Regions from separate parts of the Collinsella sp. An271 genome, predicted to be linked through region 1. Evidence: riboswitches for the same ligand, from Rfam matches in the RefSeq annotation. Region 1 holds a riboswitch; the other holds the start of a gene.

Region 1 (7,821 bases):
TGGTGGCGCAGCACCGGTTCGAACAGGTGCAGGCGCATGGCGAAGGCGATGGAGCAGACGAGTAGCACGATGAAGATGACGATGCGCAGCTCGATGCCGACCTGGTTGATGGCGGCGGCGCCCAGCGACAGCAGGATGCACCACAGGTAGATGAGCAGCACCGCCTGGCGCTGGTCGTAACCCTCCTCGATGAGCCTGTGGTGGATGTGGCCCTTGTCGGCCTGGCCGATGCTGACGTGCGCGCGCATGCGGCGGATGATCGCCGAGAACGTGTCGATGATGGGCACGCCCGCGACGATGAGCGGGATGATGAGCGAGGTCAGGGCCGCGGTGCGCGACACGTTGAGCAGCGAGATGGTGCCCAGCGCGAAACCGAGCAGCAGCGCGCCCGAATCGCCGAGAAAGATGCTTGCCGGGTGGAAGTTGTAGCGCAAAAACGCGAAGCAGCTGCCCATGAGGGCGATGGCGAGCGCCGCGGCGTCGACGCGGCCGGCCAGCACGGCGAACGAGAACATGGAGATCGCGGCGATGGCGGAGATGCCCGTGGCGAGTCCGTCGAGGCCGTCGACCAGGTTGATGATGTTGCTGTACGCGATGAGGTAGATCACCGTGATGGGGTAGGAGAGCCACCCGAGCTGGATGTAGTCGGTTCCGAACGGGTTGACGACCGAGTTGATGGCCACGCCGCTCGCGACGGCGCAGATGGCGGCGACGAGCTGGCCTGCGAGCTTTGCGCGCGGGCGCAGCTGGACGACGTCGTCGACCGCGCCGGTCAGAAAGATCAGCAGAAACGACACGCCGAGCAGGGGATAGTTGATGCTCATGCTCGGGTGCGGGATCAGCACGGGCGGCCAGTGGAAGTACCACGTGCCGATGAGCTGGACGATGAGGGCGGCGACGAGCCCGAGGAGCACCGCGACGCCCCCCATGCGGGGGATGGGCGTCTTGTTGATGCGGCGCTTGGAGGGATAGTCGACGGCGTTCAAGCGGATCGCCAGGCGCCGTGCGAGCGGTACGCAGGCATAGGTGGTGATAAAGGCCGCCGCGGCCACACAGATATATGGAATGAAGAACTCCATGGACAAGGCGAAACCACCGTTTGCGGACGAAAAATGGTCAGAACTCAAGACATGATACCGGAGTTTCATTCCATGACCTACCCGGATGGCCGGTCAACACCGTCATACCATGATGGTGCTATTTGGGTCGGTGCCGTCAGTGCAAATCGGGGACGTACCTGTTGCGTGCATGCATGCGCGCAACAGGTACGTCCCCGATTTGCACTGCGCCCGATAACGACCCCGTCCCAAAAGCGCCGCCGCACGGTTTATCATAGGCACCATGTAGGTATCCCGAATGCGTACGGCAAAGGAGCATGCAGTATGGCGGAGCGCAGGGAGAATCCCCGTAAGGCGGCGCGCGCGGACGCGGCGAAAAAGCACATCGAGCAGATGGCCGCGCGCTATGCGAAGGAAATCGAGCAGGCGCAGCAGGGAACGGTGCGCTACGACGGCGTCCCGGCCCACGAGGTCGAAGAGGGGCGCGTTCCCCAGGTGAGCGTCGTCGACGCCGATGCCGTCGCCGTCATCTTGGAAAACGGCCGCGGACGTGCCGCCTTCTGCGATCTCGCGGTCCTCGATTTCGCCTCGTTCGTGAACCCCGCCGGCGGCTTCTCGCGCGGTGCGGCCGGTCAGGAGCAGTCGCTGTGCCGCGAGTCCTATCTGGGCAACGTCCTCGAGACGTTCGGAGACTGGTACGCCGAGAACCGTCGCCGCAACCTCAACTGCGAACTGTACCGCAACCGCGCGCTGGTGGTTCCCGCCGTGCGCTTCGGCCGCGGCAAGATCCACGCCTACGCCGACGTGGTCGTGGCGGCCGCCCCGAACGCGCGCCGCGCCCGCTCGGAGTACAAGGTCTCCGATGAGGTCCTTGCGGACGCCATGCGTGACCGCATCCGCTTCGTACTCGACCTCATCGACGCGCGCGGAATCAAGAAGGCTGTGCTCGGTGCGTACGGCTGCGGCGCCTTCGGCTGGGACGCGAGCGCGGTCGCCGAGATGTTCCGCGCGGAGCTCGCCTCGGGCGCCCATGCGCTCGAGGAGGTCTGGTTCGCCATCCCCAAGACCCGCTACGACGACAACCTCCCGCGCTTCGAGCACGCCTTCGCCTGCTTCCCCGAGCAAAACGGCGAGTCCTACTCCGACATGCAGGCCGCCCGCGCCAAGGCCGCGGCGGATGCTGCGGCGGAGGCGGCCGCCGAGGAGGAGGACGACTGGAGGAAGTACCTGTAATGGCGCGGCGGGTCCCCTCGTTCGCCAAGGTGCCCGAGGCGCTCGGGGCCCACATCGATGCCGAGGAGCTGCTCGACCTGTTCGCCGAGGGCGACGCGCAGGTGGGCAACACGGCGTTTGTAGGACTCGAGCTTTCCTACGAGGACGCGGGGTCGGCGACGTTCGATACCGTGGCGTTTCGCGGCTGTACGTTCGACGGCGTCGATTTCAGCGGGTGCACGTTTCGCGATGTGCGCTTCCAGGGCTGCCGGTTCATCCGGTTCTCCATGGACCGGGCGTGGCTCAACCGCTGCGATATGGTTGACTGCTCGGCACCGGGCCTGAGCCTTCTGCAGGCCCGGCTCGCCGGCGTCGCCGTCTCCTCGAGCGACCTGAGCTATGCGAACCTGTCCGAATGCACCGTCGATGTGCTGTGCATGCGCGCGGTGCGCCTGATCGAGGCGGCGATGCAGCGGACGCGCCTGAAGCGCGCGGAGTTCGACGGATGCGATCTGACGCGAATCGACGTGTTCGGCACGCCGCTTGCGGGCATCGACCTTTCGACCTGCGAGTTTGCCGCCCCGGTGCTCTCGAGCGACTTTCGCGAGCTGCGCGGCGCGAAGGTGAGCGTCGAACAGGCCCTCGCGCTCGTCGGCCTGCTGGGCGTGACGGTCGCGGACGACTAGGGGCAGCTGTCGCCGTGCCATCGGGGACGGGTTGAAACGAACCCGTCCCCATCCAACATTCGCGTTTTCTCGCGCGCCGTTAGCCGCGATGGCGCCACATATGGTCGACGGGACCCGAGCCGCGGCCCAGATCGAGGCCCGCGGCGAGGGCGCCGGTCAGATAGGCCTTCGCCTGCTCGACGGCATCGGAGAGCGTAAGGCCCTGCGCCAGCCCGCAGGCGATGGCGGACGACAGCGTGCACCCGGTGCCGTGCGTGTTCTCGGTCTCGATGCGCTCGTGCGTGAACCAGGTGATACGCGGTTCCACTGTGCCCATGGGTTCGGCGAGCACGTCGTTGGCGTCGGCGACGCCGTGGCCGCCCTTGACGAGGACGGCGCAGCCGAAGCGCTCGACGAGCTCGCATGCCGCCGCCTGCTGCTCGTCGGCATCGGAGATCGACCTGCCGGCGAGGGCGGTCGCCTCCGGTATGTTGGGCGTGATCACGCGCGCGAGCGGCAGCAGCCTGCCCGTGAGCGCCGTCGAGGCGTCTTCGTTGATGAGGCGCGCGCCCGACGTGGCGACCATGACGGGGTCGACGACGATATTCTCGGCGCGCCAGCGCTCAAGACGCTGCGCGATTGTCTCGATGATGGCGGCCGACGACACCATGCCGATCTTCACCGCTGCGGGCGGGATGTCCTCGAACACCGCGTCGATCTGCTCGCCGACGAACTCGGGCGTCGCCTCGAGCACGCCGCGGACGCCCGTGGTGTTCTGCGCGGTAAGCGCTGTGATGGCGGTCTCGGCGAACAGCCCGTGGGCGGCGATCGTCTTGATGTCCGCCTGGATGCCGGCGCCGCCGCTCGAATCCGAGCCGGCGATAGACAGCACGACGGGAACGCGGAACGTGTCCATCGTCAACCTCCTTCTCGTTGCGCCATTTGGGATTGGCGCAGATGGATCCTTTGCCGCTAGCGTGCGAGGGCCATGCGGGAGAGCTTGTCGGCAAGCTCGCGCGTGTCCCTCTCGATATCCTCGGCGGCGAAGATCGCAGAAACCACGGCGGCGCCGGCGGCGCCGGTCCCGTCGAGGATGTCGATCGTGCTCAGGTGCAGCCCGCCGATGCCGACGACGGGAATCTTTACGGCGCGGCAGATGCGCGCGAGCTCCTCGCGGGTCACGTCGACGGCGTCGGGCTTGGTGGGCGTGGGGATGAGCGCGCCCACGCCGAGGTAGTCGGCGCCCGCTCGCTCGGCGGCGACCGCCTGCTCCACGGTCTGCGCGGAGACGCCGACGATGGCGTCGGGGCCGAGGATGCGGCGAGCCTCGGCGCATGCCGTGTCGGATTGGCCGACATGCACGCCGTCGGCGCCGACGAGCCGCGCCGCTTCGACGTCGTCGTCGATCAAGAACGGGACTCGCGCCTCGCGGCAGATGGGGAGGATCGTCTTCGCTTCCTCCACGAGCTCGTCGGTCGACATGTGCTTCTCGCGCAGCTGGACGAAGGTCGCGCCTCCCGCGAGCGCCTCGCGCACGCACGAGGCGAGCGTGCGGCCGTGCAGCCAGGCGGAGTCCGTCACGGCATACAGCAGCATGCCGCGACGGATATCTTCCGGCGTCCAGGGACCGCGCTGGGCGGCCGGCATTACAGCTCCTCGATCTTGGCGCCGGCCATGAGCTGGTCGGCGGACATATTGCAGATGGCGTCGAGCAGGTAGGTGCGGAAGCTGCCGTTGCCGTCGGCGGGTGTCATGCGCGCCGCGGCGACCTCTCCGGCAAGGCCGTGGCCCGCGATGGCGGCGACGGTCGCGCCGAAGACATCGTCGGGGTTGGCGACAGCGTATGCGGCAGCGACGCAGGTGAGCATGCAGCCGGTGCCGGTGATCTTGCCCATGGTCGCCACGCCGTTGCGGATGGCGACCGCGCGGTCCGCGGAGGCGACGATGTCGATGGCGCCCGTGATGGCCACGACAGCGCCGAGCTTGGCGGCGAGGCTGCGGGCGAAATCGGCGCTCGCGGCGAGGTTGTCCTCGGTCACGGCGTCATCGGGATTGACGTCCACGCCGCGGGTCGCTGCGGCGGAGCCGGCGATGGTCTTGATTTCGCTCATGTTGCCGCGCACGACCGTGACGGGCAGCGTGTCGATGAGCTCCGCCGCCGTCTCGGTGCGCAGCTTGGATGCGCCGGCGCCCACGGGGTCGAGCACGATCGCGTGGCCCAGCTCGCCCGCGCGCTTGCCGGCCACGCGCATGCCCTCGATGCTGCGCTGATTGAGCGTGCCGATGTTCAGCACGAGGCCGCCGCAGATCGAGGTGATGTCCTCCACGTCATCGGGCTCGTCGCTCATGATGGGGGAGCCTCCGCACGCGAGCAGCGCGTTGGCGCAGTCGTTGACCGTCACGTAGTTGGTGATGCAGTGCACGAGCGGCACGGTGGTGCGAACGTTGTCGAGTGCACGGCCGAGTTCTGCCATGTCCATGGTGCTATTCCTTTCTGAGATGAGGACGGGGCCCTGCCCGGTCCTCCATGTGAGTTTTCCGTTCGGGAGCGTCGGTCAGCTCATTCATGAATGAACAGGGGTGTCAAATAAACTAATCCTGCGCAAACGTTGATTCGGCCCCCGTACATTCATGAATCAATCCGTATTCCCCTGGGCGTCGAGATCGATCGTCGTACCCTCGAACACCTTGTTGACCGTGCGCACGGCGCACATCTTGCCGCACATGGTGCAGGTGCCCTCGGTGGAGGCGGGGGAGGCCTCGTAGCGCGCCTTCGACGTCACCGGGTCGAGCGCATAGGTCCACATCTCGTCCCAGGCAAGGCGCCGGCGGGCATCTCCCATGCGGTTGTCGACATCCTTCGCGCCGGGCACGCCCTTGGCGATATCGGCGGCATGCGCGGCGATCTTCGTGGCGATGAGGCCGTCGAGCACATCCTGCGCGTTCGGCAGGCACAGGTGCTCGGCGGGCGTGACATAGCACAGGAAGTCTGCGCCGGCGCTCGCCGAGATGGCGCCGCCGATCGCGGCGGTGATGTGGTCGTAGCCGACGCCGATGTCGGTCACGAGCGGGCCGAGCACGTAGTAGGGCGCGTTGTGGCACAGGCTCTTCTCGAGCGTCACGTTGGCCTCGATCTCGTTGATGGGCATGTGCCCGGGGCCCTCGATCATGACCTGGACGCCGGCGTCCCATGCGCGCTTGGTGAGCTTGCCCAGCTCGATCATCTCGGCGGTCTCCACGGCGTCGTTCGCATCGTAGAGGCAGCCCGGGCGGCACGAGTCGCCGAGCGAGATGGTGACGTCGTACTCATGGCAGATCTTCAGGATCTCATCGTAGTACTCGAAGAAGGGGTTCTCGTTGCCAGTGACCTCCATCCAGCCGAACAGCAGCGAGCCTCCGCGGCTCACGATGTTCATGAGGCGGCCGGTCTCCTTGAAGGTCTTGATGACGCTCTTGTTGATGCCGCAGTGGATGGTGAGGAAGTCCACGCCGTCCTCGGCGTGTGCGCGCGTGACCTCGAGCAGGTCGTCGACGGTCAGCTCGACCAAGGGCTTTTCCATGTAGCCGATGGCGTCGTACATGGGGACGGTGCCCACCATGAGCGGCGTCTCGCGCACGAGCTGCTGGCGGAAAAAGCGCGTCTTGCCGGAGTTGGAGAGGTCCATGATGGCGTCGGCGCCGAACTTCTCGGCGGTGCGCACCTTCTCCCACTCGACATCGGCGTCGGCGACATCGCCGGAGATACCGAGGTTGACGTTCACCTTGGTGGAGAGGCCGGCTCCGACGCCGCGGGGCTCGAGGCCCATGTCGAGGTGGCGGATGTTCGCCGGAATGGCGATGCGGCCCGCCGCCACGCCCGCGCGGATGAACTCCGGATCGCGGTGTTCCCGCTCGGCGACGGCGCGCATGGCGTCGGTGATGATGCCCGCCCGCGCGTAGTCGAGCTGCGTGACAAGATTGGCAGTGTTGGGTGCGTTCATACGCATGCTCCCTTCGTTGGCATTACCCATATCAGGTTCCTCGGGTCGGGACGGGCACGTCCCCTCTCAGCCTGCCGTGGTGTCCTGCAAGCTCCCCGTGATATGCGATTGTGCGGCGCCTTCCGCACGGGTCGGCGCTCTGCTGCATTCCAGTATAGTGCGGAGCGCGGTGGTGGGTGTCGGGAATGTAGGCGATAATGGACATGCGACTTCGATGGCGCGAGGGGCGCGGGGGAGGCGAGACGCCGATGGATTGGAACCGAGACGGGCACGTGAGCATAGGCGAGGGTGCCGTGAGCGAGATGCTCATCAACGAGCTGTCGGGATCCGACGGCGGCGCGCCGCGCGATTCCGGAGGTTGCGGATGCGGCTGCCTGCTGGTGTTTCTCGTGGTTTGTCTTGTGCTCGTGCTCTTTGTGCTCCTGGGCAGCAGGTAAGGTCTGTTGCCGGTCGAAGCGCCGACGCGGGCAGTCGCTGTGGCAGAAAGATACAGTCACATCAAACGGACTGGGTTGGTTGGGGACGGGTTCGTTCCAACCCGTGCCTGACGTCGCGACGGTTTCTGCGGGAAGCTCGGGCGAAAAATGCATACCGATTCAGACGAAACGTAGAACACCGAGGTGAACGCCTATATCGTTTTGGCCGTTATGTAAATCATCCCCGCCGTTCCCGCAGAATCCGTCGCGACGCTTTCTGCGGGAAGGCGTCGCACCGTCTGCGGGGCCCCGGCTGGGCGTGCACCGGGGACGTGCCCTCCGCATGCGCTCTTGGACGCTGGGGACACCCCTTCGGCGCGCATGCTTGCACGAGCCCCCAGTATCCACGATGGTCTAGCAGAGGTTATTGTTTTGGGCGGCCGATAAGGGGGTTTGTTGGTCGAAGCTCCATGTCTGCGGCCGCCGCGAC
Region 2 (7,821 bases), on a different contig from region 1:
GCATGGACGCTGTGGAAGGAAAGACGCCGGTCATCACGTTTTGCGGTTAACCGCGCGCTCCGGGTCCGCTGGGCACATCGCCCGGCGAACCCGAAGGTCCAAAGAAGGGGCGCCGGATGGACGCAGCAGCGCATCCGGCAGGACCATCGGAAAGGGGCTTGCAGCATGGCTGCAATCGAGAAGGATTTCAAGCGAAGCGTCGTCTACCAGATCTATATCAAGAGCTTCTGCGACAGCGACGGCGACGGCGTCGGCGACCTGCCGGGCATCACCTCCAAGCTCGACTACCTGGCGCATCTGGGCGTCGACTACCTGTGGATCACGCCGTTCTTCCCGTCACCCCAGGCTGACGGCGGCTACGACATCTCCGACTACTGCGCAATCGATCCGGTGTACGGCACGATGGACAACTTCGACGAGCTCGTGCGCGAGGCGCATGCGCGCGACCTCGGCGTCATGCTTGACATGGTGCTCTGCCACACCTCGAGCGAGCACGCCTGGTTCCAGCGCGCGCTCGCGGGCGATGAGCGCTACCGGCGCTACTACATCCTGCGCGACGGGCGCGGCAGCACCGGTGCGGGAGATCCGGGCGAGCCTCCGACCAACTGGCAGTGCGCCTTCGGCGGCAGCGCATGGGAGTGGGAGCCGCGCCTGGGGAAGTGGTACCTGCACATGCACGATGTGAGCCAGCCGGACCTTGACTGGACGAACCCCGAGGTGCGCGCCGCATGCGCCGACGTGGTGCGCTTCTGGCGCGAGCGCGGGGTGGACGGGTTCCGCTTCGACGTGGTGAGCCTCATCTCCAAGCCCAAGGTCTTTGAGGACACGCCAGACGGCTCGTGCCGCAGCCTCGTGGCCGACGGCCCGCACGTCCACGAGTACCTGCGCGAACTCGTTGCTGCGTCCGGTATCGACGGCATGCTCACGGTGGGCGAGATGGCCGCGACCACGCTCGAGAACTGCATCCTCTACACCGCGCCCGAGCGCCACGAGCTCACCCAGACGTTCAGCTTCCACCATCTGAAGGTGGACTACGCCGACGGCGACAAGTGGAAGCTCATGGAGCCCGACATCGCGCGGCTGCGCGAGATCCTGCGCTCGTGGCAGGAGGGCATGCAGGCGGGCGGCGGCTGGAACGCGCTGTTCTGGGACAACCACGACCAGCCGCGCGCGATCACGCGTTTCGGCGGTCGTGAGGGCGCCGGCGAGAGCGGCGGCAGCTGGGAGCGCGTCGGCCGCATGCTCGCGACCTGCTCGTTCACCCTGCAGGGGACGCCCTATATCTTCCAGGGCGACGAGCTGGGCATGACCAACGCGGGATACCCTTCGATCGACTGCTTCGCGGATGTGGAGAGCACGAACAACTACCGCATCCTGATGGAGGGCGGCTCCACGGCCGAGGAGGCGCTGCGCGTCGTGAACGAGCGCTCGCGCGACAACGGGCGCACGCCCATGCAGTGGACCTCAGGGCCGCACGCGGGCTTCACGACGGGAACCCCCTGGCTCGCGGTGCCGGAAAACCACGTGCTCGTCAACGCCAAGGCCGAGGTCGGCGTCGCCGGTTCCCTGTTCGAGTTCTACCGCGAGCTCGTGCGGCTGCGCCACGAGCTGCCCGTGCTCGCCGAGGGCACCGTTCGCTTCCTGGATGCCGGCGCCCAGGCGCCCAAGGTCATAGCCTTCGAGCGCACGCTTGGCGATGCGCGCCTGGTGACGGTGTGCTCGTTCGATTCCGAGCCGTCGCGCGCGACGGGGCTTGATGTCGACGGTGCGCGGTACCTGCTCGGCAGCTACGACGATGCGCCCGTGTCGGATGCCGACGGCGCGCTCGAGCTGCGCCCCTACGAGGCGGCCGTGTTCCTGTCATAGAAGCGGTCTTTTAGCGGTTTTTCAGGGACAGTCCCCCGAATTTCACTGAGTGAAATTCGGGGGACTGTCCCTGAAAAACCAGACCACGGTGTACCTGGCCGACTTCGCCGACGTGAACGAGGTGTACGGGGAGTTCTTCAGCGCACCGTACCCGGCCCGCTCCTGCTTCCAGGTCGGTGCGCTGCCCATGGGCGCCAAGGTGGAGATCGAGGCCATGTGCTAGATGCTTGCCTAGCGAGATACTGACATGCGGAAGGACCCCGGAAGAGCGACTGCCCTTCCGGGGTCCTTCCTGTTCAATGGGTTGGAACGAACCCGTCCCCAATCAACCCGTTGCCGTGCGCCGTCTTTTCGGGAGGGGCTCCGGCCTTCCCTATATGTGCTTCTTGCCCGTGTAGACGCACATGAGCGCGCACACGATCATCGCGTACGCCCAAAACCGATGCTGTTTCATGGCGATCCTTTCGTGCGGGTTTCCTTTAAAAAGGATTGTAGGCAGCCTGGGCCCTCCCCTCAGATTCTCAATAGTTTCACAAGGGAAACTATGTCTATCGTGTTGTGGCAAAAAGTTTCCCTTGGCATACCGTGCACGCGAACTATGTTGAAAAAACGACTATCGGCATCATTCGCGACACGGAAGGGTCATCTCATGTCTATCTTCAGCATTTCCAAAACGCATGCGGCACTCGTCGGCATCGGCGCTCTGCTGGGCGCCGTGGGCATCAAGGCCGTCACGAGTGACGCCGCCAAGCGCCTCGCCGTTCAGGGCGTCGCCGCGGGCATGCGCGTCAAGGCGGGCTACGAGGACATCGTCGAGCAGGCCAAGGCCGAGGTCGACGACATCGTGGCGGAGGCCGAGTACCTCAACTCCGAGATGGCTGCGGACGATGCCTGCTGCTGCGGGTGCTACGCCGACGAGCAGGCCGTGGCGGATAAGCCCGTCGAGCAGAAGGCCGAGTAGCGCCTCGAATCCGGACAGCTGGAAAGGTGGCTGCGGAGGGATCCGTCCCCACCGCAGCCGCCGTTCATGAAGGGGAGACGTGCGATCATGCAGATAACGATCGAGCATGAAGTTCCCGGGCGTATGCGCGTGAAGCTTGCCGGAAGGGTGCCAGACGCGGATCTGGACGCGCTGAGGCGCGTGCTGCTCTCCGCTCCCGCCATCGTCGCGGTGTCGGTCTACCCGCGCATCGGGTCGGTGGCCGTGCGCTATGCCTCCGGCGAGCGCGAGGGAGCCCTGGCGGTGCTGCGCGCGGTCGATGCCGAGGCGATCGATGTGGCGCGGGGGTCGTGCGAGATCGCGCTGGCACCGAAAACCCATGGCCTGCTGATGGACGTGGCGACGCTCGTGGGCGGCCATGTCGCCCGACGCTGGTTCCTCCCCGCGCCGGTGCGCGCCCTGTGCACCCTGTGGGGCTTTCGGGGGTTTGCCCGCGCCGCGGCGCGCTCGCTGGCCCGTGCGCGCCTGGACGTGCCGGTGCTCGACGCAGCCGCCATCGGCATCTCGCTTCTGCAACGCGATTTCAAGACGGCCGCCAGCACCATGCTGCTACTCAACTTGGGCGAGCTGCTCGAGGACTACACGCGCGCCACGTCGCAAAACCAGCTGATCTACACGTTGCTCGACGTGCCCGATTACGCACAGCTCGTGCCCTGCGGAGATCCGGCCCTGCGCGGAGCGGAGGAGCGCCGCGTCCCTGCGGACTCGCTTGTCGCCGGCGATCTCATCGTCGTGCGTACCGGCATGCCCGTTCCGGTCGACGGCACGGTCGAGCAGGGGACCGCCATGGTGAACCAGTCGTCGCTGACCGGCGAGCCGCTCGCGGTGGAGCGCACCGTGGGCGACGACGTGTTCGCCGGCACCGCCGTGGAGGACGGCGAGGCGTACGTGCGCGTCAAGGCCGGCGCGAGCGACACCAAGCTGCGCTCGATCGTGAACCTGGTCGAGCAGGCGGAGGCCTACAAGGCGGAGGGCCTGGCGCGCCGCGAGCGGCTCGCCGATCGAATCGTGCCGTGGAACTTCCTGCTTGCGGGCATCGTCGCCCTGACGACGCGCAACCTCACCCGCACGAGCGCGGCGCTCATGGTCGACTACTCGTGCGCCTTGAAGCTCACCGGCGCCATCGCGGTCCTTTCGGCCATGAGCCAGGCGGCGCGCGAGGGCTTCACGGTTAAGGGCTCCAGGCACTTCGAGGCCATGGCGGAGGCGGACACCATCGTGTTCGACAAGACCGGCACGCTGACCGAGGCGGCGCCCCGGGTGTGCGCCGTCATTCCGCTTGACGGATGGACGAGGACGCAGGTGCTTCGCTTCGCGGCGTGCTTGGAGGAGCACTTTCCGCATCCGGTGGCGCGCGCCGTGGTACGCGCCGCGGCGGCGGAGGGGCTTGAGCATCGCGAGCGCCATGCGGCGGTCGAGTACCTGGTCGCGCACGGCATCGCGAGCTCGCTCGACGGCAAGCGCGCGGTGATCGGCTCGGAGCATTTCGTGGTGGAGGACGAGGGCGTCCGCATCCCCGACGAGGCGCGCGGGAAGATCGCCGCCGAGCTCGGCGGCCTGTCCGTGCTCTATCTCGCGGTCGACGGCGAGCTCAAGGGCGTCGTGGGCATCCAGGATCCGTGCAAGCCCGGCACGGCGCGCGCGATACGCGAGCTGCGCGAGCTCGGCTTCACGCGCATCGTGATGCTCACCGGCGACAACGCCCGCGCCGCGTCGCGCATCGCCGCGGAGGCGGGTATCGACGAGTGGCGAAGCGACCTGCTGCCGGAAGACAAGCACGGCATCGTCGAGCAGCTGCGCCTGGAGGGTCGCCGCGTGGTGATGGTGGGCGACGGCGTGAACGACTCGCCGGCGCTCTCCGCTGCCCATGTCGGCGTCGCCATGGGGTCGGGGACCGCGATCGCCAAAGAGGTCGCCGATATCACGCTCACCGATGGCGACCTGGATGCGCTCGTGCGCCTGCGCAGGCTCTCCATGGGCCTCGCGGCTCGCATGGACGCGTCGTTCGCCGAGGTCATCGGTTTGAATTCGCTGCTTTTGGCGGGCGGCGTCACGGGGATCGTCACCCCGCAGGCGAGCTCGCTGGTGCACAACGGCAGCACGGTGCTGCTCGCGGCGCGCAATGCGCGCGCGTACGGCGCGGAGCCCGGCCGTCGCGCGCTGCCGTCGGCCGCACCTCGATAGCACATGGAGTCCCGCGCCGTCCGATGTCGCAAGAACGCGCGAGCGGTTGCGCGAGTTGGGATATACTGGACACGCAAGAGGGGAGCTGGCGGATGCCGGCTGAGAGGAAGCTCGACGGGCGGCATCGCCCGCACCGCTTCGACCCTGAACCTGATCCGGGTAATGCCGGCGTAGGGACCAACGCTTTGATACAAAAGCCCCTACGATGTTCGAGGGGCTTTTTTCATGCCTCGGAAGGGAAGACCATGGAGGCAAGCGTAGCGATTCAGGTGCTGCCGCAGAACACGGAGAGCGACGAGGAGACCTGCCGCATCGTCGACGAGGCCATCGCCTACATCATGTCCAAGTTTCCCGATGCGTACGTCGGTCCGTTCGAGACCGCGATCGAGGGCGACTACGACCTGTGCATGGAGGTGCTCGCCGAGGTGAACCGTATCGTCATCAAGGCTGGCGCCGACAAGGTGGCCACCTATGCCAAGATCTTCTATGCGCCCGAGCGCGGCCTGCTGACGACGGAGCAGAAGGTCGGAAAGTACCATGAGTCCGAAGCGTAAGGGCTCGGGCGCGCCGGCGCTTGCGCGCACGGCAGGGGTGAGCCCGCTTGTCGGCAAGCTGGCCGCCCCGGTGACCGTGCTGGCCCTGGTCGCCATCTGGCAGCTCGTGTGCTCGGTGGGGCTCGTCCCGTCGTTTCTGCTGCCGAGCCCGGTGGCGGTCATCCAGGCGCTCGTCGGCGACTGGCAGCTGTTGGCCGGCCATGCCGTGACGTCGCTCGCCGAGGCGGCGGCGGGGCTCGCCTGCGGCATCGCGCTCGGTTTCGCCGCGGCGGTCCTCATGGACCGCTTCGAGCTCGTCTACCGTGCGTTCTACCCGCTCGTCGTGCTCACGCAGACCATCCCGACGGTCGCCATCGCGCCGCTGCTTGTGCTGTGGTTCGGCTACGGCATGCTGCCCAAGGTCGTGCTCATCGTCATCACGACCTTTTTCCCGATCACGGTGGGGCTGCTCGACGGGTTCCGCTCCGTCGACCCCGACGTCATCGACCTCATGCGATCCATGGGCGCGAACCGCGCGCAGATCATGCGCCACGCGAAGCTGCCCGCGTCGCTTGGGCACCTGTTCTCGGGCCTGAAGATCTCGGCGACCTACGCCATCGTGGGCGCGGTCATCGCCGAGTGGCTCGGCGGCTTCTCGGGCCTGGGCGTCTACATGACCCGCGTGCGCAGCGCCTACGCGTTCGACAAGATGTTCGCCGTGATCATCCTCATCTCCGCCCTGTCGCTGGTGCTCATGTGGGCGGTCGGCGCGCTGCGCCGCAAGCTCATGCCCTGGGAGCGCTCCGAGGGGTAGGAAAAGGTGCCGACAAGGCGCATCGATCAGATTTCGCATATTGGAGAGTCATATGTCTCGCATCTCAACCATCGATCAGCTTTTTGCCCACCGTCCGGTTTCCCGCCGCGGGCTTGTGCGGTGCGGCCTTGCGGGCGCCGGCGTCCTCGGTGCCTCTGCGCTCGCCGGATGCTCCGACGGCACCTCATCGAGCACCGCATCTTCCGGCGGCTCCGCGGCAACAGGCGCCTCTGAGCTCAAAAAGATCACGTTCGCGCTCGACTGGACGCCCAACACCAACCACACGGGCGTGTACGTCGCCGCGGCCCGCGGGTACTACGAGGAGGCAGGTCTCGAGGTCGAGATCGTGCAGGCGCCCGAAAACGGCGCCGACGCCCTGGTCGCCACCGGCGAGGCCCAGTTCGGCGTGAGCTTCCAGGACACCATGGCGAGCTACGTCTCGAGCGAGGACAGCCGTCTTCCCGTGAGCGCCATCGCCGCCATCATCCAGCACAACACCTCGGGCATCATCAGCCGCGCCGAGAAGGGCATCACGCATCCCGCGGCCATGATGGACCACACGTACGCCACCTGGGAGGGCCCCATCGAGCAGGGCGTGATCAAGCATTGCGTCGAGGCCGACGGGGGAGACTTCAGCCGCGTGCAGATGATCCCCTCCACGGTGACCGACGAGGTGACCGCGCTGCAGACCGACCAGGTGGACACCATCTGGATCTACTGGGCGTGGGCCGGCGTGAAGTGCCAGCTTGCGGGCCTCGACACGAATTACTTCGCGTTCGCCGACATCGACTCGGTCTTCGACTTCTACACGCCGGTGATCATCGCCAACGACGACCTGATCGCCGACGACCCCGATACCGTGCAGGCGTTTCTGGATGCGACGCGCCGCGGCTACGAGGACTGCATCGCGGACCCGGACGCTGCCGCCGACGTGCTGCTCGAGGCGTCGCCGGAGCTCGATGAGGAGCTCGTGCGCGCGAGCCAGGAGTACCTGGCCGACCAGTACCAGGCCGACGCCGACGCGTGGGGCGTGATCGACCAGGGCCGCTGGGACGCGTTCTTCGGCTGGGTCGGCGATCAGGGCTTTGCGCCTGAGATCGAACCCGGTGCCGGTCTTGACCTGCAGTTTATCTAACAGAAGCTTAGGGCACGAGGCGGCGGCGACGGCTCGCTGCCCCCAGGGGGAGGCAAACGTGGCACAGCTTGAAGTCGGGCACGTGAGCGTGGCGTTCGACGGGGTGCAGGTACTCGACGACATCAGCCTGACGGTACCTGCAGGGCATATCGCCTGCCTGCTCGGCCCCTCGGGCTGCGGCAAGACGACCCTGTTCCATGTGGTCGCCGGGCTCTCGCTGCCCGATTCCGGCAGCGTCGAGCTCGACGGGCGCGACATCACGGGCGCGCCGGGGCAGCTGGCGTACATG

The links. A riboswitch is a leader RNA that binds a small molecule or an ion and turns the genes downstream of it on or off. The one in region 1 is predicted to bind thiamine pyrophosphate.
Region 2: another riboswitch for thiamine pyrophosphate. It lies ahead of B5F74_RS06680 (thiamine-binding protein); the one in region 1 lies ahead of thiC (phosphomethylpyrimidine synthase ThiC).

What each region holds. Positions count from the first base shown of each region.
Region 1 is NZ_NFJE01000010.1:27,080-34,900, reverse strand. Features, by position in the region: gene B5F74_RS09270 (MraY family glycosyltransferase) at 1-1,079, opposite strand, end outside; gene B5F74_RS09265 (TIGR02452 family protein) at 1,383-2,291, shown strand; gene B5F74_RS09260 (pentapeptide repeat-containing protein) at 2,291-2,956, shown strand; gene thiD (bifunctional hydroxymethylpyrimidine kinase/phosphomethylpyrimidine kinase) at 3,036-3,851, opposite strand; gene thiE (thiamine phosphate synthase) at 3,908-4,582, opposite strand; gene thiM (hydroxyethylthiazole kinase) at 4,582-5,415, opposite strand; gene thiC (phosphomethylpyrimidine synthase ThiC) at 5,572-6,915, opposite strand; TPP riboswitch at 6,907-7,023, opposite strand; gene B5F74_RS09235 (hypothetical protein) at 7,119-7,352, shown strand.
Region 2 is NZ_NFJE01000006.1:34,272-42,092, forward strand. Features, by position in the region: gene treP (PTS system trehalose-specific EIIBC component) at 1-50, shown strand, start outside; gene B5F74_RS06660 (alpha,alpha-phosphotrehalase) at 166-1,866, shown strand; gene B5F74_RS06665 (Rid family hydrolase) at 1,916-2,089, shown strand; gene B5F74_RS06670 (DUF6110 family protein) at 2,516-2,827, shown strand; gene B5F74_RS06675 (heavy metal translocating P-type ATPase) at 2,915-5,050, shown strand; TPP riboswitch at 5,119-5,244, shown strand; gene B5F74_RS06680 (thiamine-binding protein) at 5,296-5,604, shown strand; gene B5F74_RS06685 (ABC transporter permease) at 5,588-6,397, shown strand; gene B5F74_RS06690 (ABC transporter substrate-binding protein) at 6,450-7,532, shown strand; gene B5F74_RS06695 (ABC transporter ATP-binding protein) at 7,591-7,821, shown strand, end outside.